DNA from 3 places in the Flavobacterium sp. CSZ genome. Region 3 is predicted to be linked to each of the others. Evidence: riboswitches for the same ligand, from Rfam matches in the RefSeq annotation. Region 3 holds a riboswitch; each other region holds the start of a gene.
The links. Region 3 has a riboswitch for cobalamin ahead of IRZ78_RS11950 (TonB-dependent receptor). Riboswitches for the same ligand answer to the same signal wherever they lie in the genome.
Positions count from the first base shown of each region.

Region 1: linked by a shared signal. The riboswitch ahead of IRZ78_RS24645 (DUF5074 domain-containing protein) and the one ahead of IRZ78_RS11950 (TonB-dependent receptor) in region 3 are both predicted to bind cobalamin.
Region 2: linked by a shared signal. The riboswitch ahead of IRZ78_RS01910 (TonB-dependent receptor plug domain-containing protein) and the one ahead of IRZ78_RS11950 (TonB-dependent receptor) in region 3 are both predicted to bind cobalamin.

Region 1 is NZ_JADKPQ010000031.1:42,546-53,490, forward strand. Features, by position in the region: gene IRZ78_RS24615 (SusC/RagA family TonB-linked outer membrane protein) at 1-1,601, shown strand, start outside; gene IRZ78_RS24620 (RagB/SusD family nutrient uptake outer membrane protein) at 1,617-3,182, shown strand; gene IRZ78_RS24625 (SusE domain-containing protein) at 3,193-3,939, shown strand; gene IRZ78_RS24630 (alpha-amylase family glycosyl hydrolase) at 4,013-6,886, shown strand; gene IRZ78_RS24635 (DUF6814 family protein) at 6,991-7,215, opposite strand; gene IRZ78_RS24640 (MFS transporter) at 7,226-8,722, opposite strand; cobalamin riboswitch at 8,965-9,157, shown strand; gene IRZ78_RS24645 (DUF5074 domain-containing protein) at 9,474-10,793, shown strand.
Region 2 is NZ_JADKPQ010000001.1:452,300-463,244, forward strand. Features, by position in the region: gene IRZ78_RS01895 (hypothetical protein) at 1-417, opposite strand, end outside; gene IRZ78_RS01900 (cell surface protein) at 459-1,745, opposite strand; gene IRZ78_RS01905 (DUF5074 domain-containing protein) at 1,756-2,901, opposite strand; gene IRZ78_RS01910 (TonB-dependent receptor plug domain-containing protein) at 2,898-4,946, opposite strand; cobalamin riboswitch at 5,060-5,268, opposite strand; gene IRZ78_RS01915 (hypothetical protein) at 5,558-5,806, opposite strand; gene IRZ78_RS01920 (Crp/Fnr family transcriptional regulator) at 6,068-6,631, shown strand; gene IRZ78_RS01925 (RidA family protein) at 6,805-7,194, shown strand; gene IRZ78_RS01930 (hypothetical protein) at 7,587-7,832, shown strand; gene IRZ78_RS01935 (glycosyl hydrolase family 32) at 7,862-9,370, opposite strand; gene IRZ78_RS01940 (HAD-IIB family hydrolase) at 9,544-10,945, opposite strand, start outside.
Region 3 is NZ_JADKPQ010000009.1:37,661-48,605, forward strand. Features, by position in the region: gene IRZ78_RS11920 (ABC transporter substrate-binding protein) at 1-630, opposite strand, end outside; gene IRZ78_RS11925 (DUF5522 domain-containing protein) at 802-1,164, shown strand; gene cobU (bifunctional adenosylcobinamide kinase/adenosylcobinamide-phosphate guanylyltransferase) at 1,355-1,864, shown strand; gene cobT (nicotinate-nucleotide--dimethylbenzimidazole phosphoribosyltransferase) at 2,089-3,768, shown strand; gene IRZ78_RS11940 (adenosylcobinamide-GDP ribazoletransferase) at 3,834-4,631, shown strand; gene cobC (alpha-ribazole phosphatase) at 4,616-5,149, shown strand; cobalamin riboswitch at 5,217-5,426, shown strand; gene IRZ78_RS11950 (TonB-dependent receptor) at 5,507-7,315, shown strand; gene IRZ78_RS11955 (DUF5074 domain-containing protein) at 7,321-8,391, shown strand; gene IRZ78_RS11960 (S41 family peptidase) at 8,464-9,939, opposite strand; gene IRZ78_RS11965 (sigma-70 family RNA polymerase sigma factor) at 10,102-10,611, shown strand; gene IRZ78_RS11970 (hypothetical protein) at 10,598-10,945, shown strand, end outside.

The DNA of each region.
Region 1 (10,945 bases), on a different contig from region 3:
AGAATGCTCTTCAGACTTATCAATTAGACAACTCTGCCGGAACAACTCCTCCAACGTATGTGTTTAATCCAGGTTTAAATTATGCCGAAGATCAAACCGTTACAAATAAAACATTAGATGCTTATTTTGTATACAACAAAAGTTTAACAGGATTTGTAACCAGAGTAGATGCTCAGGCAGGTTATTCTTATCAAAACTTTAAAACTGACGGAACTAAGGAAAATTACAGGTATAGTACTGTAAACGGTTTAAGAGAATTAACTCCAAACCCAGCGAATAATGCTAATAACAGATACTATAACGAGAGAAACTTACAATCGTTTTTTGGAAGAGCAAATTTTGATTTAGTAGACAAATACTTATTTACGTTTACTTTAAGAGCAGATGGATCTTCTTTATTTAAAGAAGATAAAAGATGGGGTTATTTCCCTGCAGCAGGTGTTGCATGGAGAATGAAAGACGAATCATTCTTAAAAGATTCTAAAACCTTTAAAGACTTAAAATTAAGATTAGGTTACGGTATTACAGGACAACAAGATATAACGGGTGTTGCAGGTTCTTATCCTTACAGTGCATTATTTGCGCCAACTGGTACCTCAAGTACTTATATTCCTGGAGTAAATGGTTATTATGCTAAACCTTATAATGAGGATTTAACATGGGAAAAAACAACTACATATAACGTAGGTATTGATTTTGATCTTTTTGAAAAAAGTATTGTTACAGGTAGTATCGATGCGTATCAAAAATATACAAAAGATTTGCTTTCTGTAGTTTCAGCGGCTCCTGGACAAGCTTTAACAAATGAGTTTGTTGCTAATGTTGGAGACATGAAAAATAAAGGTGTTGAAGGAAACTTAAATGTAAAAGTGATCAATAGTGATGATTTCAATTTAGCTGTAAATGGAAACATTGCTTATAACATTGGTAAAATTACAGATTTGAATAACAGAACGACAAACGTAGATAACGCATCGAACATTCCGGTAGGAACAGGACAAAAGATTGCTTACAATACTGTTGGTCAACAACCTTACTCGGCTTGGGTATTTCAACAAGTTTATGATTCAAACAACAAACCGGTAGAAAATGCTTTTGTTGACAAAAACGGAGATGGTGTTATCGATGATGGTGACAGATATTATGTGGCTTTAAGACCAAACTGGACGTATGGTTTAGGATTAACAGCTTCGTACAAACAGTTTGATTTATCAACAACTTTCAATGGTCAAATAGGAGGGAAAGTATACAATGCAAGAAAACTTCAGTCTGGATTTATTGATAAAGCATTGCCTGCAAATTCAACTAGTTTAACGAATGTTTTGAATACTGAATTTGATTTTCAAACTATAAACGGAAACGTTCCATTTTCTGATTATTACTTAGAAGATGCAAGCTTTTTACGTTGTCAGAACATAACTCTTGGATATAATTTTGACAAAGCAATTAAAGGTGCTACTTTAAGATTGTATGCTTCAGCTAATAATGTATTTATTGTAACCAATTATACAGGGGTTGATCCGGAGAATTTCAATGCAATTGATAATAATTTCTATCCAAGATCAAGAACTTTCAGTTTTGGTCTGAATTTAGACTTTTAATAAAAAAATATAAAGATGAATCAATTTAAATTTAAGATTATAGGAGCTGCTTTGGTTCTATTCTTATTCACTGCTTGTGTAGATGACTTAAATACAGAACCAAAAGTAGAATTGACTTTGGATAAGCTTTTAGAGCAGGATCCAAATGCTGTAGACGGTTTAGTTTCTAAAATTTACGGAACTTTTGCTCTTTCAGGTCCTGATGGTCCAAGTTCTACAGATGTTACTACAAAAGATGCTGGAGAAGCTGCTTTTTTAAGAAGTATCATCAACTTACAGGATTTCTCTGCAGATGGTATGAAAAACCGTTGGGGAGATGATGGTTTAGATCAGTTAACTACAACAAGTGGGTGGAATGCAAATAATAAATTCTTTAGATATTTATACGACAGAGCTTATTACACGATATCTCAGTCAAGTAATTTAATTCAGATTTTAAAAACGACGAAAGTAGATGTTCCAAACAGAGAAAATCATATTGCAGAATTGCGTTTTTTAAGAGGATTAGCTTATTACTATCTTATAGATTGTTTTGGTAAAGGAGCTATTACAACCGAAGCTGATATTAATACAACGACTCCAAAAAAAGAATCAACAAGAAAAGAGCTTTTTGCCTTTTTAGAATCTGAATTAAAAGAGGTTGAAGGTACTATTACAGCAACAAAATCTTACGGTAAAGCAGATAAAAATGTAGTAAGAATGCTTTTGGCAAAATTATACCTAAATGCAGAAGTGTATACAGGAACTCAAAGATATGATGATGCTTTATTATACTCTAAAAAAGTAATCGATGAAGGTGGTTATACTCTTGCGCCAAATTTTGGAAGTGTGTTTTCAGGAGATAATAATACTTCGCCGGAAATTATCTATTTTTTAATTGCAGATGCTGTAGTGAGTCAGGGTTATGGTAATACAACTTATATCATTAACGGAAACCTTAGTACAGAAACAATGAATCCTAATAATTATGGTGCTATTGATGCTTGGACTGGTCACAGAGCTACTAAAGCATGGTACGGATTATTTAATAACGGAAACTTAGTTGATTCTCCAGATGACAGAGCAAAATTATTCTTTACTACAGGACATTCTTATGAGATGAATGATTATAAAAAATGGACTGACGGATATCCTAGTGTAAAATTCACAAACAAAAACTTTGTAGGACCTACAAATGCAACAAGTTTTGCAAACACAGATTTTCCTTTATTTAGATTGTCTGATGCTTACTTAATGTATGCTGAATGTGTTTTAAGAGGAGCAAGTGGAGGTTCTGCTGGATTAGCTTTAGAATATGTAAATAAAGTAAGAACAAGATCGCATGCGGGAGAAATAAATGCGGGAGAATTAAATCTTGATTTTATTTTGAAAGAAAGAGGTAGAGAATTAAATCTTGAAGGACACAGAAGACAGGATTTAATTCGATTTGGAAAATTTACTGGAGGATCTTACCTATGGCCTTGGAAAGGTGGAGTAAAAGATGGAGTTGCAATTCCTGAAACTTACAACTTGTACCCAATCCCTACAACTGCGTTACAGGCAAATCCACAGTTAACACAAAATCCAGGTTATTCATCTTAATACGAGAAATATGAAAAATATATTAAAACTAAGTGCATTTGCACTGTTATTTATATCAGCTACAGCTTGTGATTCAGATGATGATCTAACTGTAGTTACGCCAACAAAAGCGGCTGTATTAGCAGTTCCTGCTGAAGGATCAGTTTATGTTCTTGATAAAGCAGAACCTAACAAAGTAGCTGCAACTTTTACATGGGATGCTGCACAATATGCAGGTGAGTCGACACCGGTAACTTATCAGGTTGAAATGGCAAAATCAGGAACAGACTTCAAAGATGTGGTTGTCGTTTCTGTAACTACAACAAATAAAGTAGTCGTAACAAGCGGAGAACTTAATGCAGCAGCGGTAAATGCCGGATTAACGGCTTTTCAATCTCAAGATGCAGACATTCGTGTTAAGTCGTATGTTGGTGCGCGAGGCATTGCTCAGTACTCAAATGTTATTAAATTAGCTATTACGTCATATTCTGCATGGGACAACTGGGGACTTATTGGTTCTGCAACTCCTAATGGATGGGATGATCCGGATACTAATTTAGAGTATGATTTAGCAACTAAAACATATTCGTACACTGGACCGTTGAAAGTTGGAGATTACAAATTTAGACTTGACGATAAATGGGACACTAACTATGGTGATAATGGTAATGATTTAACATTAGAAGCCGGAGGTGCTAACATTCCAGTTACTGTTGCAGGAAACTATACAATCATTGTTGATTTTGTTGCAAAAAAATACACCATTACAAAAAACTAACGTTTTGTTATAATTAAAAGAAAGGCTGTCTCTATGATAGCCTTTTTTTATAAACTAACTAACCAACCACATTATGAAAAAAACTTTACTATCAATATTTTTATTGATGGCAGTAGTTGCTTTTGCACAAAAACAAATGGCAACTTACTCCATTAGCCCTTCAACTTTTGAAGATACGACACCAATTACCATTACTATTAATGGTACAAGTATTGATGAAAGTACCTGGGGAGTTATTGGGAATGCATTATATCTTTGGTCGTGGTCTTATGATGTAAATGATACCACTCAAATGGATTCTCCTTCTAACGGACCCTGGACTGCATCAAATGAAGCAAGTAAGTTTACTTATAATTCCGCAACCGATACTTATACAAAAACATTTACACCATCGGTATATTTTAATAGAAACGGAATTGGGAAAATAGGTTTTCTTGTTAAAGCTAAAGACGGAACAGGTACTAAACAATCACAGGATATTTTAATCGAAGTTGGTTCTTTTCAGGTTTCATTGACTTCTCCGGTAGAAAATAGTGCTTCAATTATAGCATCGGGATATAATTTTAATATTGCTGCGACAAATACAAATGGTGTGGCAAGTTATTCCTTAAAAGCTAACGGAACCGTTATTAATACAAATACAAGTACCGTGAGCTATTCTTATTCTCATATTGGTGTTACAAATAATCAGAGTTACGAGCTGACTGTTACTCAGGCAGGAACTACAATTGTAAAGAAATTTTCGGTAATAGCAAACCCAAATACGGTTTCGCAGGCAATGCCAACAGGTTTAGTAGATGGAATTAATTATAATGCGGCCGATGCTACAAGAGCGACTTTGGTTCTGGATGCACCTTTAAAAGATTTTGTTTACGTTGCCGGAAGTTTTAATAATTGGCAGCCTTCATCGGCGTATGCCATGAAAAAAGATCCTGTTTCCGGAAAATTTTGGTTAGAATTAAACGGATTAGTTTCCGGTGTAAATAATACGTATCAATATTGGGTGGTAAAAACTAATCCAATTGCAAACTCGCCTTCCTTGGTAAAAACGGCTGATCCGTATTCAACTTTGGTATTATCTCCTTACGATGACCCTTCTATTCCTGAAGCTTCTTATCCAAATATGCCAGTTTATCCAACAGGACAAAATTTTGAAGTTACAGTTCTTAAAACGGGACAAACGCCATATAACTGGCAAATAACTAATTTCACAAAACCTGAAAAGGAAAAATTGGTAATTTACGAGGTTTTAGTTCGTGATTTTGATTCGGGTAAAAGTTATCAAAGTTTAATAGATAAGATAGAATATTTTAAATTATTAAAAATAAATGCTATCGAATTAATGCCGGTAATGGAATTTGAAGGCAATGAGAGCTGGGGTTACAATACGTCATTCCACATGGCATTGGATAAATTTTATGGAACATCAGATAAATTAAAAGAACTGATTGATGTTTGTCATCAAAACGGAATTGCGGTTATTCTGGATGTTGCATTGAATCATGCTTTTGGCAGAAATCCGATGGTGAGAATGTGGATGAACGATCCTGATGGTGATGGATTTGGAGCGCCAACAGCTGAAAATCCTTATTTTAATACAGTAGCCAAACATACTTTTAGTGTTGGAGAAGATTTTAATCATCAATCGGTAAAAACACAATATTATGTAGAACGTGTAATTAAACAATGGATTCAGGAATATAAAATTGATGGTTTCCGTTGGGATTTAACGAAAGGTTTTACACAAGCTTGTACTGCCGCAGATGAAGCCTGTACCAATGCTTATCAGCAGGATAGGGTAGATATATTAAAGAAATATGCTGATTATTCATGGAGTTTAGACCCGACACATTACACCATTTTTGAACATTTGGGAACCGAAACCGAAGAAAAACAATGGGCAGATTATAAAATTTCTGAAACGCCAAGTAAAGGAATTATGATGTGGGGAAAAATGACAAAAGAGTATAATCAATTGTCTATGGGATATGCGACTGAAAGTAATATCTCGAAAATGTCAAGTGCAAATCGTGGGTTTGTCGCAAATCGTTTAATAGGTTATGCAGAAAGTCATGACGAAGAACGTTTGATGTATAAAAATCTACAATATGGTGCTTCAGGCGGGACTTATAATGTGAAAACTTTAGATACCGCTTTATCCAGAATGTCGGCAATTGGAGCTGTTTCATTGTTGGTTCCGGGGCCAAAAATGATTTGGCATTTTGGGGAATTAGGTTGGGAAAATTCAATTTTTACCTGCAATAATAATTCTGTAAATACAGATTCAGATGCCATTTCAGGAGATTGTAAATTAGATACTAAACCACAGCCTCAATGGGTAAACAATTGGTTAGGAAATTCAAATCGTAATAAAATTTATAACGATTGGGCTAAAATGATCACGCTTAAAAAAACAGAACCTGTATTTTTAGGAACTTCTACAATTCCAAATTCTAATTCGTTAACATTAAATATTAAAATAACCAATGCCAGTTTGGCTTCGGCACAATTAAAAGATGTTTTAATTCTGGCCAATTTTGATGTTACAGCACAAAATGTTTCAACAGGTTTTCCGTATGCAGGAACGTGGTATAATTTAATGGATAATACGACTATAAATGTTGCGGATATAAATGCACCAATAAATTTACCTGCTGGAGAATATAGAATTTATGGCAACAAAACAGCGAATTTAGCCATTGAAGATTTTGAAAAAGGAAATGCGGTGAATTTATTCCCAAATCCGGTTTCAGACTATTTTACTTTAAATACTGCTGTTACAAAAGTTCAGGTTTATTCAATTTCCGGACAATTGGTTAAAAGTTTCGCTTCAAATAGAAACGTTGATTTTCAATTTGGCGTAAGCGAATTACAAACGGGTTTATATATTGTAAAAGCCTTGGATGAAAGCGGTAAAACGCAAGTAATGAAGTTTGTTAAAAAATAAAGGTTTAAAATATATCTCTAACAGATTAAAATTTTTGGTTTGGTTAGTAATGAAAAAGGGCTGCTCTATATTAATAGACAGCCCTTTTCTCATGTAATTTTGTATTACTTCTCTTTGTTGTATTCTCCAATTACGGCAAAATAGCCAAAAGTTCCCAATCCTAAAACAATGAGAGGAGTAAGAATAAAAAGGATGATGATTCCAAATACTAAATCATCTTGTTGGTCAGACAAGAGTTTGGGTAAGCCAAATTCGAATATGCAAAAATATGCCGCTGCAACTGCAAGGATAATCCACAAAACACCTAAAATTTGTTTGATAGTATTCATAGTTATAATATTAAAGGTGATTGGTTTTATTTTTATTATCGATGTAAATCATTCCAATTACAAAACAGACTGAAGCTATAATAATAGGATACCAAAGTCCGTCGAGATAAAAGTCCGGTTTTCCGGCTCCTTTAGCATGAGTTACAAAATATGTCGAAATAGCAGGAAGCAGACCTCCAAAAATACCATTACCAACATGATAAGGCAAAGACATTGACGTGTATCTGATTTTTGTTGGAAACATTTCGACTAAAAATGCCGCAATAGGTCCGTATACCATCGTAACAAATAAGACCTGAATGAAAACTAAGAAAATTAAAGTCCACTCATCGCTTGAATTGATCGTAATCGAAGTAGTAATATGAGCTTCTTTTTTGCCTGAAAAATGCGTCTTTTTCTCTAAGAAAGAAGTTCCATCACTATATTCTTTGTGTGTAGTATAAATAGAATCGTTGTCTTTATTAACCTCGATTGTTTCTTTTGTGGCCTGAGTAAGTTCTGTTTTGTAGTTTACATCTGTAGTATTGTACATCATTTTGTAAATAGGCCTGTAGAACAAAATCGCAAGAAGCATTCCGCCCATCATAATATATTTTCGTCCTATTTTGTCGCTCAGCCATCCAAAGAAAATAAAAAATGGAGTACCTAATAATAATGCAATTCCTAATAGTCCATCAACTTGCGACGAATCGATATTCATTACGGTTTTCATAAAACTCATAGCGTAAAACTGACCGGTGTACCAAACAACACCTTGTCCCATTGTGGCCCCAAATAATGCGAGTAACACGAATTTCAGGTTGTATCGGTTTCCGAAACTTTCTTTTAGAGGATTTGTACTGGTTGTACCTTCTTTTTTAGCTTTGGCAAAAACAGGAGATTCATCCATGTTTTTACGAATTAAATAAGAAACACCCACCATAACAATCGAAACCCAGAACGGAACCCGCCATCCCCAGGAATCAAAATCTTCAGACGAAAGTACATTTTTGGTCGCCAGAATAACCATTAACGAAATAAATAAACCAACTGTAGCTGTAGTTTGAATCCAGGAAGTCCAATATCCTTTTTGTCCCACAGGAGCATGTTCGGCAACATAAGTCGCTGCGCCTCCATATTCTCCACCAAGCGCTAATCCTTGTAATAAACGCAGAATCAATACTAATAATGGAGCCATAAAACCAATCGTTTCATAACTCGGGATACAGCCTATTAAAAAAGTAGAACCCCCCATTAATAATAAGGTAGCCATAAAAGTATATTTTCGGCCAATAATATCTCCGAGTCTTCCAAAAAATAAAGCGCCAAAAGGTCTTACGACAAATCCGGCAGCAAAAGTGGCCAAAGTCGATAAGAAGGCAGCGGTTGGATTATCACTCGGAAAGAATTTAGTTGAAATTACAACGGCCAAACTCCCAAAAATATAGAAATCATACCATTCAATCATAGTACCCATTGATGAGGCCGAAATTACTTTCCAGATGCCTTTTGTAGAAGTTTTGCTCATAAACTAATTTATATACTTGATGACAATTAAGAGTATTAAATATTTTTTCACGAATATAAAAGATAATTTTTTATTTATTTGATACTTTTTTAACAAATGATGTTTATTTGTTGATTTAACATTTATTCGGTAAGTCAAAGCTTTGTAAATCGAAATAAATTATAGTTTGCAGCAATGGTCAAAGCCTTTAAAATAAAGGACTGTTGCTTTGTTACGAAAGAAAACACTAGTTTTGCAGCTCAAATTTTAGAACAGAAAATGGTTGTCATATTGATGCAATATTGACATTAAAAGGGAATTTGGTGAAAATCCAAAACTGTCCCGCAGCTGTAAGCTCATTAACTGAAACCCTTTAATACGTCACTTTTCATTTTGAAAGGGAAGGCTGGGTGTAGGGAGCAAGTCAGAAGACCTGCCATTTTTATAGTAATAAATAGCTTTCGGGGATTGAAGCTTGAATTAAGAACAATACTTTTCACTTTGTGTGATCATGTATTGTTTCGTTATTCTATTCTCGTAAGCCAAAAATAGAGTTTATGAGTTTTTTTTTCTGCAAATATGATATCGTCAAAACAATTTTCTTCGAGATGTTTTTCTATGCGATTCATTGTTTTTCTTCATTAAAAAAATCATTAAAACGTATCGTTGTACAAGATGTTTGCTTTTGCAAAAGTGCTTATACCGCTTTTGTCCAGGTAAATTGTATTTCGATTTAAAGATTTAAGTAATATAATTTTTTAAATATTTAATAATGAAAAACCAATTTTTTTCCAAACCATTAATTGCAATCGTCTCTTTGATGCTGCTGACAATTTCGTGTAATAATGATGATGATTTTACAGCTCCACCTGTAATAAAAGGCGAACAGCAGTTAAAAGATACTTTGACCATTGGAAAAACGCTGCAATTAAGCTCAAAATTAGCCGATAGAAAGAATGTTTCTTTTGAATGGGCCGTAGACGGAAAAGTAGTAGGATCTGATTCTACTTATATCTTTAAACCGGAAGCAAGAGGCGATTTTAAAATTACAATGACAGCCAAAAATGATGGCGGAAACGTTTCTCTAACTTATAATATTCATGCATGGGGAGCATATGAAAACGGTTTCTTTATGATCAACGAAGGATGGTTTGGTCACGGAACAGGAACGGTAGGGTTTTACAGATATGATACAAAAGCCGTGGAAGACAGTGTTTTTGTAAAAGTAAATCCGGATAAGGATCTAAAACCGGCAACGTCTACATTAGAATTTGGAACGATCATCAATAAAAAACTATTTTTAGTTTCTAAAGTTGGCGGACCAGTTGTAGTTGCTGATGCTTATTCTCTTAAAGAAGAAAAAAGAATCGTGGCTAAAGGCGGAAACGACTGGCGTGCAGTAGTAGGTATTGATGAAAATCAAGCTCTTTTGACTTCGAGTAAAGGGATATTTAAGCTTAATCTTAATACTATGGAGGTAAATGGGCAAATCGATGGTATTACCGGTCAGGTAGGAGATATCGTTAAGTCTAACGGTTATATTTTTGCATTGTCTGCTTCAAAAGGAGTGATTGTTATTAATGCTTCGACATTGGCTATCGAAAAAACTATTCCGGGTATGGTTTTAGGATTTGCAGTTACCGATGATAAAAAAGTATGGGCAGCAGGAGGTAAAAAACTTATAAGTATAGATTCGAATACGCTTGAAGTAAAAGAAATCGCATTAGGTTTTCAGGCTTACGGAAGCTGGGGAGCATGGCATCCGGGATCTATTACAGCGGCTAAAAATGATATTTTTATTGCTAAAAACGGAAGTTTTAGCGGTGGTAAAGAAGTTTATAAATACACAGGAACTCCGGAGTCCTTGGCGGAACCTTTTATTAGTTTAACAAATTCAAATATCTTATATGGTGCAGGAATTGGTTATGATCGAAAGAAAAACACTTTGGTACTGAATACATTAAATGAAGGTTTTGGGGTTAATTTCTCTATTAATAATCTTTATTTATTCAACGCCGATTCAGGAGTTAAAATAGCATCGGTAAATTATTCAGGATATTATTTCCCTGCGGTTTCGGTGTTTCATCAATAGTTTTTTTTCGGAACCAGATTTAAGCGAAAAAAAAATTAACCGCAAAGATCGCAAAGTAAAAAACACAAAGTTCGCAAAGCTTTTTATCGTAAAGCTTTGCGAACTTTGCGTTTTCTCAGCATAACGTCAGGTGAAAATCTTAGCGCACTTTG
Region 2 (10,945 bases), on a different contig from region 3:
CATTCCCGGTGCCGGATCAAAATCGAAAATACTCGTGATGTACGGATTGTAATTTTTAGTTTCGTTAGTTACGTTTACGATTGTTTTTTTGCTGCCTTTTTGGTCTCCTGAAGTGACATTTAAAGTAAGCTCATAAGCTCCAGCATAAATGGCTACAAAACGCAGGTCTTTTGTATTTCCTACAATAGAATCCGTCTTTTGGTTCACCGGGTTTTTAGTCAATATCCATTGGTAAACAGGGCTGGTAGTTTCGGCAAAAGCCGGTATGTTTACAACACTAAATGTCGATGTTTCGTATTTTTCCTGAAGTGTAACTGCGATCTTTTCTTCAGCTTTATCATCATCATTGTTGCTGCTGCAACCAGTAAACACGGCTGCAAAGGCAATTAATAATAAATGGGTAAGGTTTTTTTTCATGGTTTTTGGTATTATAATTTTAATTTAACATTCTAATTATTCTATTTTCTGGTCGGAATATTTTCTCCCAAAAGGTGCAAATCTGTTGCTCCCATTATTTCGGTAGAAGTTTCGCCTAACCATCCCGCTTGTTGGTTGAGACCATTATACACTTTTACAAAATCTACTCCCGGAAGGTGAATTTTGTTTCCGTTTTTATCAATTGCCCAATCAATATCTATAGCAGAATCATCGTCGTTGTTAGGTGCATTATCAGCATATCCGTAAAGAAATGCATACTGAACAAAATAGCTTCCGGTTCCGCTTTCATCAACAGCATTGTCGGGTAATCTTGTTCCTTTAAAGGTGAGGCTTGGCTGATCTTTAAGCCATTTTGGCCAGTAATCTAAGGAGTGATTGTAGGCGTTGTTTTGTGCCAGATAACCATCTTTACCCTGATTGTCTTTCCAGTAGATGTATTCTATATCAGTAAAAAGTACAGTTCCGGTTCCGCCTCCGGGAACGGGTGCTTTATTAGGATCTGGCCTGTAATAGGTGATTTCGTAATTATGAATCGTTTTTTCCATGTTGTGTCCGGCACCTTCTATTTCGTACCATTCATCATCCGGAAGTCCGTTTTTATTCTTGTCGTAAGAAACCATTATAACTCCCGCTTCACTACTGCCTCCGCGCATTGAAGTATCAGGATTAGGATTGGCATCTGCCCAGAAAGCATTGCCTAAAACCCTAAAATCACGTTTCCCTTTTATGTTTACAATGGTATGATCAAATCCAAAAACAATGTAACCACCAAATGCTCCAAGCGAAATAAGATCTCCGTTTTTCTTGGCTAGGTATGTATTGGCTCTGTCCAAAATTCTTTCGGTCGTTTCTCCGTCATTGGCTGCCGGTAAATCATTTATAAACTGTCCGGGTGCCGGTTTAAATTCAAATACCTTGTCAATAAAGGTTTTATATTCCTTTGTTTCTTTGGTTACATTTACCTTTACTTTTTGCGTTTGCATCATTCCCTGATCATTGATCAGTAACGTAAGTTCGTAAACGCCAACGTCTGTCGCAGCGAATAAGGTTTCTTTGGCTGTAACATCAGAAAACGCATAATTCTCTGACGGTCCTTTTGTCACGCTCCATGTAAATTTAGCCTCTGTACTTAAGCCATTATGTGCCGTAACTGATATTATTTTAGACCGTTGTACACTATATTCGTTTTCAACAGTAGTTTCGCCGTTATCATCGTCATTCGATCCACTATCAGAACAATTGGTAAGTGTTAGTGATACTAATAAAAGCACTGCGAATCGAAAATGTTTTAAAAAGTTGTGATACATTTTTTTCATTTTAATTTTTAGTTATAAAAGCAATATGTGCAGGAATATTCCCTGCTGTAGTTTTCCATTTTAATTTACCTTCGGGCGTAAAGCAATAGATGTAGCCTGTTACCACATAATTTTGTGCATCAGTAATATAAATTTCTTTGGTTTCAGGATTTATCTGAAGTCCGTACGGAATCATGATTTGTTTCTCGGTACCGTCTGTAATAATCTTATCACTTATTACTTTCTTTGTTTTTGTATCTAATATTCCATAAGTCACTTTATTACTATTGGTGAGGTAACTCCATGATACACTGTAATAATAGAGCAAATCGTCAACGAGACACATTCCTAAAACCGGCATATCGAGCTGCATTTTTTTCTCATCTGTTTTAGTATCAATCACAAAAAGATTCGAGGGCGTGTTGTAATAATCTCCTCTGGAACTCACATAAATATCTCCCCTGCTGTCGATTTCCATGCTGTAGAGATTGATCCCTACATCTATCTTTTTTATTTCGGTAAAAGTTTCAAGATCGATTACAGATACGGTTCTGTCGTAATTAGGAACCCTGTAACCTCCGGAATTGGCAACGTAAAGTTTCCCGTTGTGTACCACCATTTGTTCGGGCTGATAACCCACATTTACTTTTCTTTTTATTTCTAATGATGTCGTATCGATTTCTGCCACAAAACCTATTTCTGCATTGGGATCAATGGCAACCGGACCTGCATAAGAACTTACATAAGCTTTGTCTTTATAAAAAGCGACATATCTACAATTGGGAATGTCTATTTTTTTGATGCGTTTTGCTGTCCATTTATCAATAACCTCAACTTTGTTGGAAACATTAATTACAGCATAAACCTTGTTGCCATAGATTTGAATATCGTTTCCAACATCACCCAATTCTTTTACAACTGTCGGGTTTCGTTCTGAATAAATATCGGTGGTATAATTTCCTGTTCTATAACTGAATACGTCGATACTGGCACGGTTCATTCCCATATTACCTTCGTTAAGAAGATAAAAACCTTCTATTTTACCATCGCTTCTTGGCGCGGCAACATTTTTATCCGAAGATGGAAAAATGGTTTCTTCTTCCCGACAGGAAACAAAAGCAAGGGTTATCAATAAACCGAGGACTAATTTTGTTGTGATCTTTTTCATAGCTCGATACTTATTATAAATTTCATTGTGCGTCCCGGCATAGGATAATTATAAATTACCTCGTATTGCTGATCGAAAACATTATTAAGTTCTATTGCGCCTTTCATTTTATAATGCTGAAATGCAAATGATTTCTGCACTGCCAGATCATGTGTATACCAAGGCTGGACTTCGTTGACTTTTATATTATTGACATTACCATTGTAACGTTTTCCTACGTATACAAAACTGTAGTTGAAGTTCCATGTTTCGTACTCAGCGTTCAATATTCCGGATCCGCTATGCCACGGGGTGTAAGGGATCTGGTCTCCATAAGAGGACAATTCAAGACCGGCAAATTTGGTAAAATCCCTGTTTTCAGAATACGTATACGTTAAGTTGGTACTTAAATTTACTTTGCCAATATGCATGCCCATATTCACGACAGACTCTACTCCTTTACCTTTTACCTGCCCTATGTTGGTCATCATCCAGCGAAATAAATTTCCTGTAGGCGCTGCTACGATTTTATCTTTAGTATTGGTATAATAGCCATCGACCTGAAAAGATATTTTATCAAAGAATCCTTTATTTACCAGTAAATTATAAGTCAAACCAATATCGTACTGGTTCATATATTCAGGTCTTAAAGTACTCGAACCAACCATTGTATAATACAAATCATTAAAAGTGGGCATTCTGAAAATACGTTTTGCAAATGCTCTCACATTAAAATCGTAATTTTTAAAAGGTGTGTAGCCTAAAAATAAAGCGGGTGTAAATTCTTTTTTATCCGGGGCTTTTGCATTGTAGCGCACTTCTTCCTGAACATAAGTTCCCACAACGCTTCCCAAAGCTTTAAAACCACCATATCGATAAGAACTTGCCAAAGAAAATAATGCTGTATAACGCTGCGGAAAAGAAAATTGAGTATTTATTCCTTTTCTGGTTGCATTTAATCTATTGTACTGAAAATCTGTAGATAGCGAAACATCCCAATTCGACAATATACTGTACATGTTTACGGCTGAGAAATAATATTCCTGCTGGTAGTAACTATCGTCAGATTGTGCGCCTTCGGTTACGGTTTCGCCTAATATATTGGTGGTATCTCGTGCCACATAGTGCGTGTAATCGTAAGCATATTTTGCTTTGGCCTGAAACTTATATCTTTTGGTAAAATCCTTGATTAAAGTTCCTTGTGCGAAAAAATTCTTGTCGTATTGCCTGAAACCGTCTGAAAATTTATTTTCGACAATAGCTCCGGGTGCTCCTCTATCTGAATCATAATAGTACACTTTGGCATCCCAGGAACCATTATTGATTTTTCCGTAAAGGCCGGATTCAAATCGTAATGCTTCTATATCGCTATTATGTCTGGTGGCAGTGGTATCGTAGGCTACTGATCCGTCGAGATTGTTTCTTTTGTATCTAAATTTGTATTGTCCGTTTGATTTGATGTATTCAGAACTAACGTTCATGCTGACTTTATCGCTCAGTTTTTGTTCCCATCTAAAAGAAGGATCGAAATAGTTGATAGACATGGTTTTAAACCTTACCAGTAAATTTGTTTTTTTATCACCAACAAAAACAGGACGTTTTGTTCTTAAATAAATGGTCGAAGCGGCTGAAAAATCCTTTGCAGACTGAAAAATTTCACTTTTCTGTCCATTATATAAGGTTAGGGATTCCATGTCATCTAAGGAATATTTTCCCAGATCCGTGACTCCATTTTGCGCGTTACCTAACTGAATACCATCATAAAAAACACCTACATGGTGTGTACCCATATTACGTACATCGACCGTTTTAAGTCCGCCGAGACCGCCATAATCTTTAATTTGAATTCCTGCAAAATATCTCAATGCATCGGCAACATTATGGCTTGCTAAATTCTCCAGTAATTTTCCTGAAAGACTTTGTACGGGAATTACTTCCTGATATGGTTTCCCTTTTAGAATAACTTCTTTTAAAACACGCAAACTGTCATTAGATACTTGCGAATGAATCAAATATGGAGCAATAAATAAGAAAAATAATAAGAGTAATTTTTTTGTATTATACATCACTGATTTAATTAAATAAACCTCGCGGATGTAGTAATCAAAAAGCAAAAAGAGAGAATCCCACTATGCAATAGCAGGTCAATTTTTGTTGTTCGACTTTATTCCACGAAAGCCTTAAACTATGTGATTATGGCAGGTCTCCTGACTTGTTCCATCTTTAAACAACCTTCTCATTCGCCGCGGCGAACAATGGCATTAGTAACGTTTAAAGACTTATATAGAACTTACAGTAGCGGGTCTGCTCAGGATTTGCACCTGATTCCCTTTTAACTATTTTCTTTTATTTTTCTAAAGAAAACAGACCAAAATCTGACGTAAAGATATGATTATCTTTATAAAAAGAAGTACAACGTAACGAAATTACATTTTTAATAATAAATTAACAAAAATGTCATTAATAACACAAGTAACTTAAAAGCAAGTTTTTGCCAAATTAATTTGAGTCAAAATACAGCTGTAAGATCGGCAACGATTTCGATCGTTGAGGCTTGGAGAATTGGGTTCTAAAAACACATAACCCAAGGTTGAAAACTTGGGTTATAGTTGAAATAGGATTAGAAATGAAGGATCTAATAAAATGTATTTTTTTTTTATAAGCAATAAATATTTTACTATCTAAAAATTGTTATGGTATCTGCCAAATTTTCTTTGTAGATAAATGCTTTGATAAATTCCTGGACTTCATTTGTAGTTTCAGAAGGAGTTGCGAAAGAATTGATATGAAACTCATCATCCTGATCGAGGATATGAATAATTTCGGTATAGCCTTTAGAGATTAAACTACCCTTTAATTTAATAATATTCAACTGTTGTTGACTATCCAACTCCTTACGAACTTTTAGTTTTATAGCTTTATCCATTTGTAAATATTTTAAATTATTTGACTCTGATTCATTCTCAAATATAAAAATTAATTCGTTACTAATGTTCCTAAAATCGCTTTATAAAACATTATTTATCAACACACTAATAAACAAAAGTTTAAGAAATTGTTATTAATTTTATTAAATCGTTATCTACTTCCTAAATTTAATTTTCTTATATTTTATGCTAACCACAAAATTGATATCGATAATAAAAGCTTCTCTTTTATTAAAATTTCAATAACTTTGGATGCTACTATGCACAATCAACTTAGAGAACATATAGAAAAAATAATTCCTCTTACTGATGAAGAGTTTGCTTTTGTGTCTTCTCATTTTACTTCCAAAAAATTTAAAAAATATCAGTTTCTTATTCAGGAAGGTGATTCTGTCAAGTATTCTTATTTTATCATTTCGGGACTTTTAAAATTGGTATATACTGATGAAAAAGCAAAGCAGCATGTTGTTTCTTTTGCTATGGAAGATTGGTGGGAAAGTGATTACTACGCCTTTTTTACCCAAACTGAAGCTACAATGTCATTAGAATGCCTTGAAGATACTGAAGTACTTTGCTGCTCGTTTGAAGATTATAAAAACCTATGCAACGGCTTGCAGAAAATGGAACGCTTTTTTCTGGAGAAAGCCACTTTTGGTTTTCTGGGATCTCAACGCCGCATTGTTTCCTGGCAGACTTCTAACTCTAAAGAGCGTTACGACCAATTATTAAAACAATATCCTTCGCTCCTGCAGCGTGTTCCTAAAAGTCTTATTGCTTCGTATTTAGGCGTTTCGCGCGAAACATTAAGTCGATTATCTTCCTGATGTGACAATTCTCACATCAAAATCTTGAAAAATGTCACGAGTACTTTCCAGCCGTTATGATCAATTTTGTATTACAATTTTAAACTGTAATCGTGAAAAAAACGGCAAGCCTTTTAGTATTACTATTATTAACTACGATGCCTGTATTGACACAAACGAAAAAAGGAAAACAAATGGAAAAAAGAGAATTTAATCCTTGGGAATGGCAAAATCAACGCAGTTATGTACAAGCAATTGAAGTAAAAAATCCGCAAGGAACATTATATGTTTCGGGACAAACGGCGATAAGTGCTGACGGAATCTCCAGTAATGAAAACATGGAATCGCAAATAAAACTGGCATTGCAAAATCTGGAACAAGTCATTACGGAAGCCGGATATGAATGCAGCGGAATTGTTCGGTTGAATATCTATACTACTGCGACTGATGAACTTTGGCCACATTTTAATCTTATTCAGGATTGGGTGGCGAAACATGGTATGAAACAAGCGACAACTTTACTGGAAGTAAAAAGTCTTTTTGAGACTTTAAAAGTTGAACTCGAAGCGACTGTTGTAAAATAAAGTCTTCATGATATAAAAAAGCTGTGTCTTTCTTTTCAGGAAAAACGCAGCTTTTTTGTTTATTTTTTTTCTTTAAAATTAAAAAAATCAAATCAATTTATTTATTTTTTGAAAAGTTTTAAAATAAAAAAGAAGTAAAATCTTCTTACAATTTTAACCTTTAAACAATAGTCTTTCAAACGGTTATCTAAAAAAAACATATAATTCCGTCTATTTTTTTAAATTTTTTGCCTTATATTTCAAAACTAAAAATTCAATTTTTACGTAATTACCTCAAACGATAGTCTTGTAATAAGATAAATTCAATTCACTGGTACGTTTTTGGAAAAATATTGAATTTTATCTTATTCCTGATTATCGCTATTTTTTATTAAATTTTAAGAATATTAAGTTTGGACAATATTAATGTACTAAGATTAAAAAGAACTTTAGCTTACCTGGAAAGCAAACAACGTGAATTAAAAAGACAAAACGAAAACGATACCCGAAGTCTTGAGTCTATGATAAAATATCTTAAAAAAGATATGCTGGAACAGTTTAAATTAACCGAGTATGACATTTACATAAAAGGCGAAATTCACAATACCGAAACTTTTATTCATAGTGTAAAAAGTATTATAGATACTAATTCTAAGTAACCCCATCACAATCTGTCAAAGTACATTAATTATTGAGCTATTTTATTATACTCATCAATTGCTTTATTAGGATCTGCGGTTGCATATTCGTTCTCCGGTTCTGGAATGACATGAATTTTTGAATCGCTTAAAGAAACAATTGCTGAACATACGTAAACACCAATTTTACCTTCGCTGTATTTGTAATCCAGTAAAGTTAGTTTGACGATTTCGTTGATCGAAAGTTCATAATAATTTCCGTAACGAATAATCTTAAAATAAATCTCTTTATTGTCTACAATTTCAAATTGATTGGTTTGAATATTTTCGAAAACAAAATTATTTTTTACATCTTTTTCATTAAATCCCCAGGCTCTAAACTGCACAAAACCATTTACAAAATCAATTGAGATATAATAGGCCGTTCCCTGTTCGTCACATTCGATCACAAAACCAGTTTTTCCCATTCCTTCGACGGCCAGCGTTCCTTCCCAGACAAAATTTTCAGAAGGTTTATCAAAACAAAAAACTTCGTATCCGCTTCGACAGCCAATTCGCCATTTATTTTCATTTTCTACCTCAAAATTTGCCGACGGATTTCCTAAAATAGGCACCGGAACAGGCAAGTTTCTATGGTGAATAGTTCTTTGGTAAAGTGTTCTCCAATGATGATAGGTTTTTAATAATAATCGTCCGTTACTATCAACATCCAGTTGTTTTGGTGGTGGAATTACACGAAGAGTGTTGACATTTCCGCCAACGAAGTAAAAATTATAAATCAAATAATACTCGCCCTCTTTTACAATTCTTGCTGCATAATTACCTTGTGGCATTAAAACATTATTATGAAAAGCATGGTATTCTCCCTTAAAATCCGGAGAAAACCAATAACGCACTTTGATATCTTCGCGAATGGAACCCAGCAAATAATGCATTCCTTTTATTTCTACCACGCAAGGACATTCGATATCATCATAAACGTAAGCCACATGCAATGGTTTTTGCAGTACAAAACCTTTTTCTTCTCGTTTTGCTACGCCAATACAACCTCTTCTATAGGTTGGTCCTACTGCGCTTCGGGCACAAATCAGCAAATAATCTTCGCCTTCGAACTGGTATTTATAAGGATCCCGAAAACTCAGCCATTCACGCGGATTATTATCCCGGCTTTCATAATACGGAGCATCACTTTTTAGCGGTAAACCATACTGATTGTCTTTTGTCCAGTGAATCAAATCCGGCGAAACTGCCCTTCCTACTTTTTGTGTAACTCCTTTGTCCTTACGCTTTAAACCGGTATAATACATCTCATAACCTTCTCCGTCAGAGTTTTTACTAACATGCATTGTCCATAACATATCATCATCCCATTCGCCTGGATCGCCTACAAACAAGGCATTTTTTACTCTTTTCCAAGAAAGACCATCTTTTGATACTGCATGCGCAATATAATCGTGATTGGGAATAATAAGATGAAATAAATGATGCACTCCGCTTTCATCTATAAATACATCAACGTCTCCTATTTCCCAATTACTAAATCCTGAACCTGAATACATATTTAACCTATTTTATTATTGAACATATTGTGTCATTTTTGTCATCCTGAGCGAAGTCTAAATGCCACATTTCAAGGCATTAAAATCCCTTGCTACAATATGAATCGTTCCTTTGAAACTTTCTAAAAACAACGATCATCCGGACATCTCAAAGGATAACCAACATCTGTTATTTATTTAATTATTTTATAATGTTTTAATCCTTCTAAAATACCGGAAGAAGCTGAATCTTTGGCCACATAAATACTTTTTGTAGTTTCATAATCAGCCAATTCAACACTACGATTTCCTACGATGATTCCTTTTACAGCGCCTCTGAACATATCGATATCGTTTCCTGAATCTCCTGCCGCAATAACATTCGATAAAGGAATAGACCATTTACGGCATAAAAATTTAATCGCATTTCCTTTTGAAGCTCTTTTTGGGATAAAATCAAGAAATTCACCATGACTCGGGATGATATTTACTTTGTACCATCCAGCGCCTAAAACGGTGATTAATTGCTCGTGATCGTATTTTTCTTTATCATAATAATAGGATATTTTATAAGGGTTTTGCGCTTCTTCTTCCTGCAATCGTAACCACGCAACTTCTTTCAAACGGCTGACAATATCTTCTCTTTTCCATCGACCAGCCAAAAATTTAGCCCAGCCTTTGTCTAAAATATAATCTTTACCATTTGTATAATAAATTTCGGTTCCTACAGAGCAAATTATAAAATCCGGCAAAGGAAACTGTTCTTCGTCGATCACTTGTTTTACCAAAGCTAAGTTTCGTCCGGATGCCAGTGCGAATGCCATTTTATCGGTACGATTAATCAAGTGTTCTTTTAATTCTTTTAAGCCGGGATTGTTTAATTTTGGTTCTATTAATGTACCGTCGATATCCGAAACAAATAAATGCTCAACCTTACGTTTTAATCGTTCGATATTAATATTAGGATAATGCTGCTTTTTGATTCCTGAACCTGATGATAATGATAAATTTTCATTGACTAAATCTACATATTGGTTTACGTGACTTAACCAACTGTAATGTTTCTGAATATTTATTGCTCCGTTATTCGAGTAATATTTCCATTTATTTTCATTGGTTAAAATATTTCGCAATGCTTTTTTGATTTCGTCTTCGTCCAGCGGATCTACCAATTCTCCGTTTTGACAAGTCGGAATAATTTCTGATGGTCCGCCGTTCTTGGTTACCACAACAGGTAAACCCGAACTAGCCGATTCAATTACGGTTAAACCGAAGTTTTCATGCAAAGCCAAATTCACAAAAACACCTCTTTTTTCGGCTGCATAACGATAGATAATCGAAACCTCATTTTCGACGTCATGTTTCTTCGGAATTGCCATTTTTCCGTACAAATCATATTTGTCCATTAATAGTAATAAATCTGTCAGAACATCTTTTTCAGATTCCGGCATTTTCGAAATATCTTTTCTTATTCCCGCAAAAATCACCAGATTGGCAATGCTTTGCAGTTCTTTGTCTTTACCGTAAACTTCAATCAAGGTATGAAGGTTTTTATGGCGATCAGGCCTCGAAAGTGCCAGAATAAAAGGTTTGTGC
Region 3 (10,945 bases):
TTTACCAAATAAAGCCCCGTAAAGTTTGATCCATTCTGCTTTTCCTAGTGGAGACTGCTCCATCCAGTCGGCTTGAATTAAAACATTTAAACCACTTTTCTTTAAATTATCCAGCGCTGGATTATTATTGTCTACACCAAAAGTTACAATCAAATCCGGAGACAATTCGATTAATTGCTCGATATTTAACTTTTCGTTTTCACCAACATTTTTAACTGATCCTTTATCGATTAGAACTCTTGTTTTCTCAGATGAAACATAATCAGTATGAGGAAATCCGATCAATTTATCTTCGACTTCTAACATTTCAAGAAACGGAATATTGGTTGTTGAGGTTACTACAACAGATTCTAAAGGAACTTTTATTGTGGTATATTTTTGTAAGCTGTCCGGAACTTTCGCTTCTTTTTCTTTTAGAACATAAGTAAACTTTGCATTGGCATTTGGCCACGGTTCTGTTACGGTTACAACTGAATACCCATCGTGCTTTACGATAGATAGGCCAGATGCGTATTCGATACTATTTTTTGCATTGGCAGATTTTGCAACAGTTTCAGTTTCATTTTTTTTACATCCTACAAGAAGAAAAAAAGGTAAAATAAAAATCAATTTAGAGAATAAATGTTTCATATATAGGTTATCTTATTTTAAGGAATAGTTATTGATTTCATGATTTTGACATTTAATTTAAATCATCACCATTTCATCATTTACGTTTTGATAGTGACAAAGGTAACGCAATTTCTATTTTTTTTATTTACCTTTATTCTTACAAAACGCAACAAATACCACTTTTAACCTATGAATAGCATAAAAACAAAAGTTTGTTCCAGCTGCGAATCTTCTTTTACTTGTGGAGATATTTCAGCAGAAAGCAAATGTTGGTGCAATGATTTTCCTCCTATTTTTAATCTTTCTGAAGGTGGCGATTGCCTCTGCCCGGTTTGTTTTAAAGAAGCTTGCGAAGACAAAATTGATGCTTATGTAGAAACGATTACACCTCAAAAAGCGCTTAAAAACAAAGCTATAACTTTATCCAAACAGGAAAAATTAATTGAAGGAATCGATTATTATATTGAAAATGGCAATTATGTTTTTAAAACATGGTTTCATCTAAAAAGAGGCTCTTGCTGCGGAAATGATTGTCGTCATTGCCCATATTAAAAGTTATGAGTTATGAATTATTAGTTATAAATTTATAACTGTTTTTTTTAATGCTATTGGTCTTTTGCGTTAGGGATAGCAGCGGTATCTTTTTATTTTTTTCTTTAAAAAATAAAAGATATAGCGGATAGCCCGACCGTAGGGAACGCCATAACAATTCACAACTTACAACTTACAATTCACAATTATAATGATTTACTTAATTACAGGAGGCGAACGATCAGGAAAAAGCAGCTATGCGCAAAACCTGGCTTTACAACTTTCAGATTCACCGATTTATGTGGCAACGGCAAGAAAATGGGATACTGATTTCCAGAACAGAATCGATCGCCATCAACAAGAACGTGATGAACGATGGACGAATATTGAAGAGGAAAAGTATTTAAGTAAAATTGATTTTACCGAAAAAATAGCCTTGATCGATTGTGTAACGCTCTGGCTGACCAACTTTTTTACAGATCATCAATATGATGTGAATTTAAGTCTGGACGAAGCTAAAAAAGAGTTTCTTTCGATTGCCAATCAAAAAAATGCCACACTAATTATTGTCACCAACGAAATTGGAATGGGTGTTCATGCCGAAACTCATATTGGCAGAAAATTTACCGAATTGCAAGGCTGGATGAATCAGTTTTTGGCATCTAATGCTGATGAGGTGGTTTTGATGGTTTCAGGGATTTCGGTTAAGATAAAAGGCTGACAATGGCAATTTCAAAAATCAATGTCAATGTCAATAAAAAATCTCAAATTTTAAAATCCCAAATTCCAACGCTATACTTTATCTTTACTTAAATATTAAAATTTCACATTAAAATAATTTTTTGTCATTGACATTGAAATTGTCATTGATATTGAGTTGGAATTTGGAATTTATATTTTGGAATTTTCCACATATTTGGAATTTAAAAAAAATGGAATTTAATAATGAGCTACTTAGATGATATTTTAAAATCGCGCCGGGATACCCGACATTTTACTGCCGATGAAGTTCCTGATGAAGTAATAGAGAAAGCTTTACAGGCCGGACATTGGGCACCATCTGTTGGTTTGACTGATGCTACGCGCTATTTTATCATTAAATCTGATGAAGTTAAAACGGCTGTAAAAAATCTGTTTTTAGATTACAATAAAAAAGCAGAGGAACTTACCGATAATCCGGAACAAAAGGAGCACTATAAATCCTTGAAATTGGAAGCGATTGAAGAAGCACCAATCGGGCTTATTATTGCTTATGATCGATCGGTTCTCAATCAGTTTACGATTGGGACTGTAGGCAGTAACGAAGCGGTAAAATTTAGTTCGGTTTGCGCTGCCCAAAATATCTGGCTTTCGCTTACAGAGCAGGGTTACGGCATGGGTTGGGTTTCGATTTTAGATTATTATCAGTTTAAAAAGATCCTTGATTTACCTGAAAATATAGAACCTTTGGGTTATTTCTGTATTGGAAAACCAGCAACGAATTACGATAATCAACCTATGTTGCAGCAGTTACATTGGAAACAAAAATCTGAAGCTCCGATTTGTACAGAAATTAAAAACGTTACCGAAATTCCTGTTTTAGATTTTAATCTAAAAGTTGAAAAATCAGCTGAACCAAAACCTGATTTCACTAGACTTTTACAGGAAAAAATAGATTCTAAAACCAAACCTATTGGTTCTTTAGGAACTCTGGAAAAGCTGGCTTTTCAGATGGCAACGGTTTTTGAAACTCTGAATCCAAAAATAACAAATCCTAATATTGTGGTTTTTGCCGCAGATCACGGCATTGCCAATCATGGCGTGAGTGCTTATCCGCAAGATGTTACCCGACAAATGGTGGGTAATTTTCTCGAAGGTGGTGCAGCGATAAATATTTTCTGTAATCAGAATGACATTCAATTATCGATTGTAGATGCTGGTGTAAATTATGATTTCCCCACCAATGCGAATTTAATTCATGCGAAAATTGCAAAAGGAACGCAGTCGTTTTCATACATTCCTGCTATGAGCGAAACCGAATTACAGTTGTGTTTCGATAAAGGAAAATCGATTGTTGAGCACATTGCTAAAACCGGTTCTAATTGTATTGGTTTTGGCGAAATGGGAATTGGAAATACTTCTACAGCTTCGGTTTTAATGAGCCTTTTAACGGGTTTACCTATCGAAGATTGTGTTGGAAAAGGAACTGGAGTCGAAAATGAAAAACTACTTGAGAAACAAAATATTCTAAAAAAAGCGATTGAAAATTATTCCGGTCAAGCCGAATTAAAACAACAGCTCTCCTATTTTGGAGGTTTTGAAATTATACAAATCGCCAGCGGAATGTTGACCGCTTTTGATAATAAAATGCTAATTTTAGTTGATGGCTTTATTTGCAGCACCGCATTTTTGATTGCTTTTAAAATAAATCCTGACATTAAAAATAACGCCGTTTTCTGTCATTGCTCTGCCGAGAAAGCGCATCAAAAACTTCTTGATTACCTAGATGCAAAACCTATTTTAAATCTTGATTTACGTTTGGGCGAAGGAACTGGATGTGCAATTGCTTTTCCAATTTTAAAATCGGCTGAAACTTTTTTGAATGATATGGCAAGTTTTGAAAGTGCGGGGGTTAGCAGGAAATGAAAAAAGTCGCAGTTTGCAGTTTCAGTTTGCAGTCCTAATCGTAAATATATAATCACAATTCTTAAATGAAAAAAGAACTACATATTTTCTTTACCTCTTTAATGTTTTACACCAGAATTCCTTGTCCCAAAAACATTGACCATCATCCTGATTATTTAAACAAAGCCACTCGGTATTTCCCTTTGATTGGCTGGATTGTGGGGAGCATTTCTTTTCTGGCTTTCTATCTTTTTTCGTTTTTTCTTTCAACAGAAACAGCGGTAATTTTTGCCCTTATTGTTTCTGTTCTTACTACCGGAGCTTTTCACGAAGATGGCTTTGCAGATGTTTGTGATGGTTTTGGTGGCGGCTGGACCAAAGAAAAAATCCTGATTATTATGAAAGACAGCGCGATTGGTGCTTATGGAGCTATTGGTTTGGTTTTGCTTTTTTTATTAAAATTCAAATTGCTTTCAGAATCTGTTTCGCTTTTTAAAGGAGATAATTCTATTGCACTTATTCAGGTTTTTATTTTGTTTATTTCTGCTCATGCTTTGAGCCGTTTGGCTGCCATCTCTATTATTTTTACGCATGAATATTCCAGAGACGATGCTTCGAGTAAAAGTAAACCTATTGCAAAAAACCATAGCTGGAAAGAAATTTTCGGTTCGTTTTTCTTCGGATTACTTCCTCTTTTCGTTTTCTCTTATTTTCAATATAAATTCCTTTTGGCTTTAATTCCTGTTTTTATAGCAAGATTTTTTCTTGCACGTTATTTCCAGAAATGGATTGATGGTTATACTGGAGACTGTCTTGGCGCAACACAACAGGTTTGCGAGGTTGTTTATTATTTAAGTATTCTTTTGATATGGAAATTTATCTAGTTCGTCATACCGAAACGATTTGCGAAAAAGGAGTTTGTTACGGACAATCTGATGTAGATTTGGCAGAACCTTTTGAATCTGTTTTTGAAAATATCGTTTCGCAATTACCTCCTGAAGCAATAATTTTTTCGAGTCCACTAAAACGTTGTGTCATTTTAGCTGAATATATTCAGGATCATATTAAAACAATTGCATTTGAAAAAGAAGATCGTTTAATGGAAATGAATTTTGGCGATTGGGAAATGAAAAACTGGAATGAAATTCCGCCGGAGCAACTTAATCCCTGGATGGAGGATTTTGTAAATATCAGGGTTTCAAATGGCGAATCATTTGTTGTATTACACGAACGAGTGGGGATTTTTTTATCTCAAATTTCAAAAGAAATAACAAAACCTATCATTATAGTAGCGCACGCAGGAGTAATACGTAGTATTTTATGTCATCATACTTCGTTGCCTCTAAAAGATACCTTTAATAACAAAGTAGATTTTGGTGAGGTAATAAAAATAGCACTTTAAATACCTTTTTGTTTAAATTTTATCCTTAATAGTCAAACAAATTAGAAAATTCGATATTTTTAACTTTATCTTTGCAACCAATTAAGGTTGTGTTATTTCAAAACACATTAAAAGGGAATCAAGTAATAATCAAAATCTTGAGCTGTACCCGCAACTGTAAGCTTAGTTCTAAAAAGAATGTTTGTTGTTAACTCTAATACCACTGCTCGCCCCGGCGAATGGGAAGGTAAACAACAAGACGCAAGCCAGGAGACCTGCCTTTGTAACAAATATCAAGCTCTCGGGAAAAAGAGTTTAGAAATTATGACTTTAAAAAAACTTTTCGCATTTTGTTTATTGCTGCTGTGCCAAATTATTATGGCGCAGAATGATACTATTAATAAACTAAAAGAAGTTGTCGTTTCAGACGCTAATCTTAAAAAGTACTCTGCCTCACAATTGGTTCAGGTATTAAATGATTCCGTTATCAGTAAAAACGCCTCTTCTTTAACTTCTCTTTTAAATTTCAATACTGTCATTTATTTTAAGGAAAATGGTTTTGGTATGACATCCGGACCTTCTTTCAGGGGAACTACTGCAGCACAAACTGCTGTTATCTGGAATGGTATCAACATTAATTCACAATTTTTAGGTCAGACGGATTTCAACACCATCGGAACAAGGGATTTTAATTCTATAGCTGTGAAAGCTGGTGGAGGAAGTGTTTTATACGGAAGCAGTGCCATCGGCGGAAGCATTCACCTTAATAATGATTTGAGATTTAAAAACGAATTCTCTAATCAGGTATTTTTTAGCCTGGGAAGTTACAATACTTTGAGTGCCAATTATCGCATCAACGCATCTTCTGATAAATATAGTTTACAGGTCAATATCTCCAGAAATAGCTCTGATAATGATTTTAAATATCCTGGCACAACAGATCAGAGAAACATAAATGGTGAGTATTATAACACCAGCATGAACACCACTTTTGGGTATAAAATAGATGCTAAAAATACCATAAAAGCATACAGCCAGTTTTATGATGCAGAGCGTCATTTTTCTTTAATCACACCCACAGAAACCAAAACAAAGTACAACGATTTTAATACCCGAAATTTATTAGAATGGGAAAGTCTGTTTAATAGTTTTACATCAAAATTGAAATTGGCACATATTGGCGAGTCCTATAAGTATTTTGCCAATATAAATTCTGAACTGTTTACCTATGGAAAAGTTGAAACTTCTATCATAAAATATGATTTGGCTTTTGATGTAAATGATAAAATCAAACTAAACACTATTGTCGATTACAGTCGTAATAAAGGATATGGTTCGAGCATCGATAATGCAAAAAGAGAAGTTGGCTCGGCTAGTTTGCTGTTAAGTCATTTAGTTACTGAAAAATGGGATTACAATGCCAGCATACGCCAGGAAGTAACCGATAATTTCGGGAATCCATTCCTGTTTTCTTTTGGAACACGTTATCAATTTACTGATTTTTATCGTGTGAAATTTAACGCTTCAAAAAATTTCAGAATGCCTACATATAATGATTTGTTTTGGGAAGGAAGCGGTAATCCTGATCTAAGACGTGAAACTTCTTATCAGGCAGAAATTGGCAATGAGTTTTTTACAAAGAATTTTTCTGTCTCTCTGACAACCTATTATAATTCGATCAAAGACTTATTACGCTGGGTTCCGACTGAAGGAAGCGGTGGCGCCTGGTCACCGGAAAACACAGATAAAGTAAGAGCTTATGGCGCCGAAATAGTATTAGAATGGAGACCCAAAATAGGAAACAACAATTTTACCGTTAACGGAACTTACGCTTATACGGTTTCTGAAAGTAAACAAATAATAAAAGGAGAATCTGTTTACAAGCAATTGATTTACGTTCCTTACCATAAACTAACAGGATCGGTTTCTTATAATTGGAAAAAAGTATCTTCTTATTTTCAATACTTATACAACGGAGATGCTTATACAACGCCTTTTAATAATCCTGCGAGTAAAGTAAAAGATTATAATATTGGGAATATTGGTGTTGATTACGATTTTGGAAAAAAGAACAGTTATAAACTTGGCATACAAGCTTTAAATATCTGGAATGAAAATTATCAACCCGTTACCAACAGACAAATGCCGGGAAGAAATTATACAATATACATAAACCTTAATTTTTAAATACGATGAAAAGATTTAACAAACTATTTTTAACTGTCATAATAAGCTCGGCATTTTTCGTGTCATGTAGCAGCGATAATGATGATACTGCACCAGAACCTCGCGGAAATTACGAAGGTGGATTATTTATTGCAAATGAAGGTCAATTTCTTAAATCGAATGGAAATGTATCTTATCTATCAGATGATTTAAAAATTGAAAACAATGTTTTTTCTTTATTAAATCCTGAAAAAACAACAAATGACATTATTCAATGCATCGGTTTTAATGGAGACTTCGCTTACCTGGTTGTAAATAATTCTAATAAAATTGAAGTAGTAAACAGATATACTTTCAAGAGCATCGCTACTGTTACTGCAAACATCAAAACCCCTAGATATATCGCTTTTGCAAACGGAAAAGGATATGTTACAAACTGGGGGGACGGAGCTGATCCAAATGATGATTACGTAGGGATTCTCGACCTTACCACAAACACTATAACATCTAAAATTCCTGTAGTTGAAGGACCTGAAAAAATAATTGAAAACGGCGGTAAACTTTATGTAACTCATAAAGGAGGTTACAACTTCGGAAATTCATTAACTGTAATTAATGCTGCAACTAACTCGGTAGTGACTAACTTCGTGGTAGGTGATATGCCTGGAGGATTGGTAAAAGACAATGGAAGCTTGTATATTTTATGCGAAGGATATCCTTACTATGCTCCCACACAAACAGCTGGTAAATTAGTAAAAGTTAGTTTAAGCAGTAATACTATTACATCTACTCTTAGTTTTGATGGTGTAATACATCCTGGATATTTAGATATTGAAAACGATAAATTATATTACACTATTGACAGTAATATTTACTCTCTTGCTACAAGCGCTACAGCTTTACCAACTGCTCCAATTTTCAAGGCTACTGAGGTTACCTCACTTTATGGACTAGCAGTAAAAAATAGCAAGATATATGTTGCAGACAAAGTAAATAATGTAGATAATGGAGATATTTATATCTATTCTCTAACAGGAAAACTTGCTAATGAATTTAGCGTAGGTGTTAATCCAAACGGATTTTACTTTAACAACTAATCTAAGAATAGAATTAGTTTATTATTTTGGATAAAAAAAGGCTTTCATTTCTGAAAGCCTTTTTTATGTTTATTATTTTAATGATCTTAAAAGTCCCTCCGGAGCATCTTTAACATACATCTGATTTCTGATACCATCCATTGCTTTGGTATCTGTAAAATTCTTTAAAACAATACCTTTATCCAGTTGCGCTTTTTTACCCGTTGCTCCTGTAATTTGCGAAATAGCAACACTTAATAACGGTTCTGATGTATCACCTAAAACTCCCAGATTAGTAATACGCTCTAGTTGTTCATAAGTTGGTTTTAATCCATCTGTATACTCTCCAAAATCAGCAGCATTTACTATTTTTAGCACCAAAGGCTGCATAGCGTATTTGTGATTTAGATTTCTTTTTGCTTTTCCAAAAGTTGGAGAATCATATAAAGTAACAGAACCAACGTTTTTACCCACTGTTGTTTCCCCTATCTGAACTACTGAAATATACGGCACCAAACCATTTATAACTAATTCACTCGCAGAAGCTGTACCTGTAGTAGTTAGAATATATACTTTAGACAAGTTTAAACTGCTTATTGCCGCTCCATCTACTTTGTCTACAAAACGATTATTTAGATATTCCGGATTATCAATTTCAAAAGCTGCATTTATTTTTGCATTCCATTTTTCCTTAGCAAAAATCTTGTCCGTAAACTGACCTGTAATCATACTTGCCAAACGCGTTGCAGTTTGTATAGAACCGCCGCCGTTATATCTTAAATCCAAAACAAGATCTGTAATTCCTTGCGATTTCAATTCGGCGAAAGCAGCATTTAATTGCGCATCGTAATTGGCATAAAAACCATTATACATTAAATAACCAATTTTATGACTACCTGAAGTAATCACTTTATTGATAAAAATAGGATTTTCGTCTAAAGTTGTTTTTACTAAAGAAACTGTTTTTCCATTAGATTCAAAACTTGTACCATTAAAATCAGCCATATTTAGAGTATAACTATCGGCTGCCAAAAGAGATTGATAGTTTGAAACGGTAAGTTGAGTTCCATTTATTGCTGTAAAAAGATCTCCACGTTTTATTTGTTTTCCTGAAGCATCAGAATTAGGAATAATATAACGTACATAACCCACTAAATCAGTTGTACTATTAGGCTTATAACTTAATCTAAAGTCGACACCATTATTTTTTGTAGTTCCCTGAAGTTCCTGTTCTAAAACAGTATAATCAGATACAATCCAACTAAAGCGATCAATTGCCTGACCTTTTGGAAATTTGCTAATAGGTTTATTTAATAAAGCCTGGAATAAATCTTCCGGTTGAGAATATCCTCGTAAAAAAGAATTTAATAATTCCTGATTATTATTAAAACGTTCATCGGCTAAATTAGGTACATCGGCTTGCCATAAATAGTATTGATTTAAGCCTTTCCAAATAAAATCATTCACCTGCAAATCAGCCGGAGCGGCAACATCATCCTGATCCTCACAAGACTGCAAAGAAAAAGCAAGTAAAAATAATAACAGTACGCCCTTTAAAATTGTTTTCATATAGTAGGTATCTATGTAGTATTAACGTAAAAATAGTATCTTTAGTTTTAACTATGATATTTTTAAAGTGTTTTTTATTATAAAAAAAATTATACTCTGCTGTAACAAAAATAATAGTGCCTCGTCTTGACTATATAAGCTAACGAATAACCAACCAATTTTATGAATCAGAATGTGTTTATAGAATTAATAAATCCTTTTAAAGACAAAGTTTTTCGTCTGGCAAAAAGATTATTAACCAGTACAGAAGAGGCCGAAGATGCTACGCAGGAAGTAATAGTTAAATTATGGAATAAAAAAGAAAATTTAGACAGCTATAATAGTGTCGAGGCACTAGCGATGACAATGACAAAAAATTATTGTCTGGATCAGTTAAAATCGAAAAGAGCAGGAAATCTTCAAATTGTACATAATAACTATACCGACCGGGAACCTCAGTTGGATAAAAAATTAGAGGATTCGAATAGCTTAGAATGGGTGGAGAAAATTATAAGTCAGTTGCCCGAGCAATTACAAATATTAATTCAGTTACGCGATGTTGAACAATATGAATTTGATGAAATTGCTAAAATTGTCAACATGAATGAAACGGCTATTCGGGTAGCACTTTCGAGAGCGAGAAAAAAAATTAGAGAATCAATGGTTAACACACACAGTTATGGAATTCAATAAAATAGAAGATCTATTAGAAAAATACTTTCAGGGAGAAACCAGTATTGCAGAGGAAAAAGAATTAAAAGACTATTTTTCTTCACCAAATGTTGCGCAGCATTTAAAGCAATACAAACCTATATTTGGTTATTTCTCTCAGGTAAAAGAACAAAAATCGACGCAGGACATACCACTAAAAACTAAAAAACGAAATGTGGCGTGGTTATCGATAGCGGCTTCTGTTGTTGTTTTATTAGGAGTTGGAACCTATTTTTATGTAAGCGAAAAAAATGCAGCTCTGGCTGTAGCGCAAACAGAACTAGGAACCTATGATAATCCGGAAGAAGCATTAGCA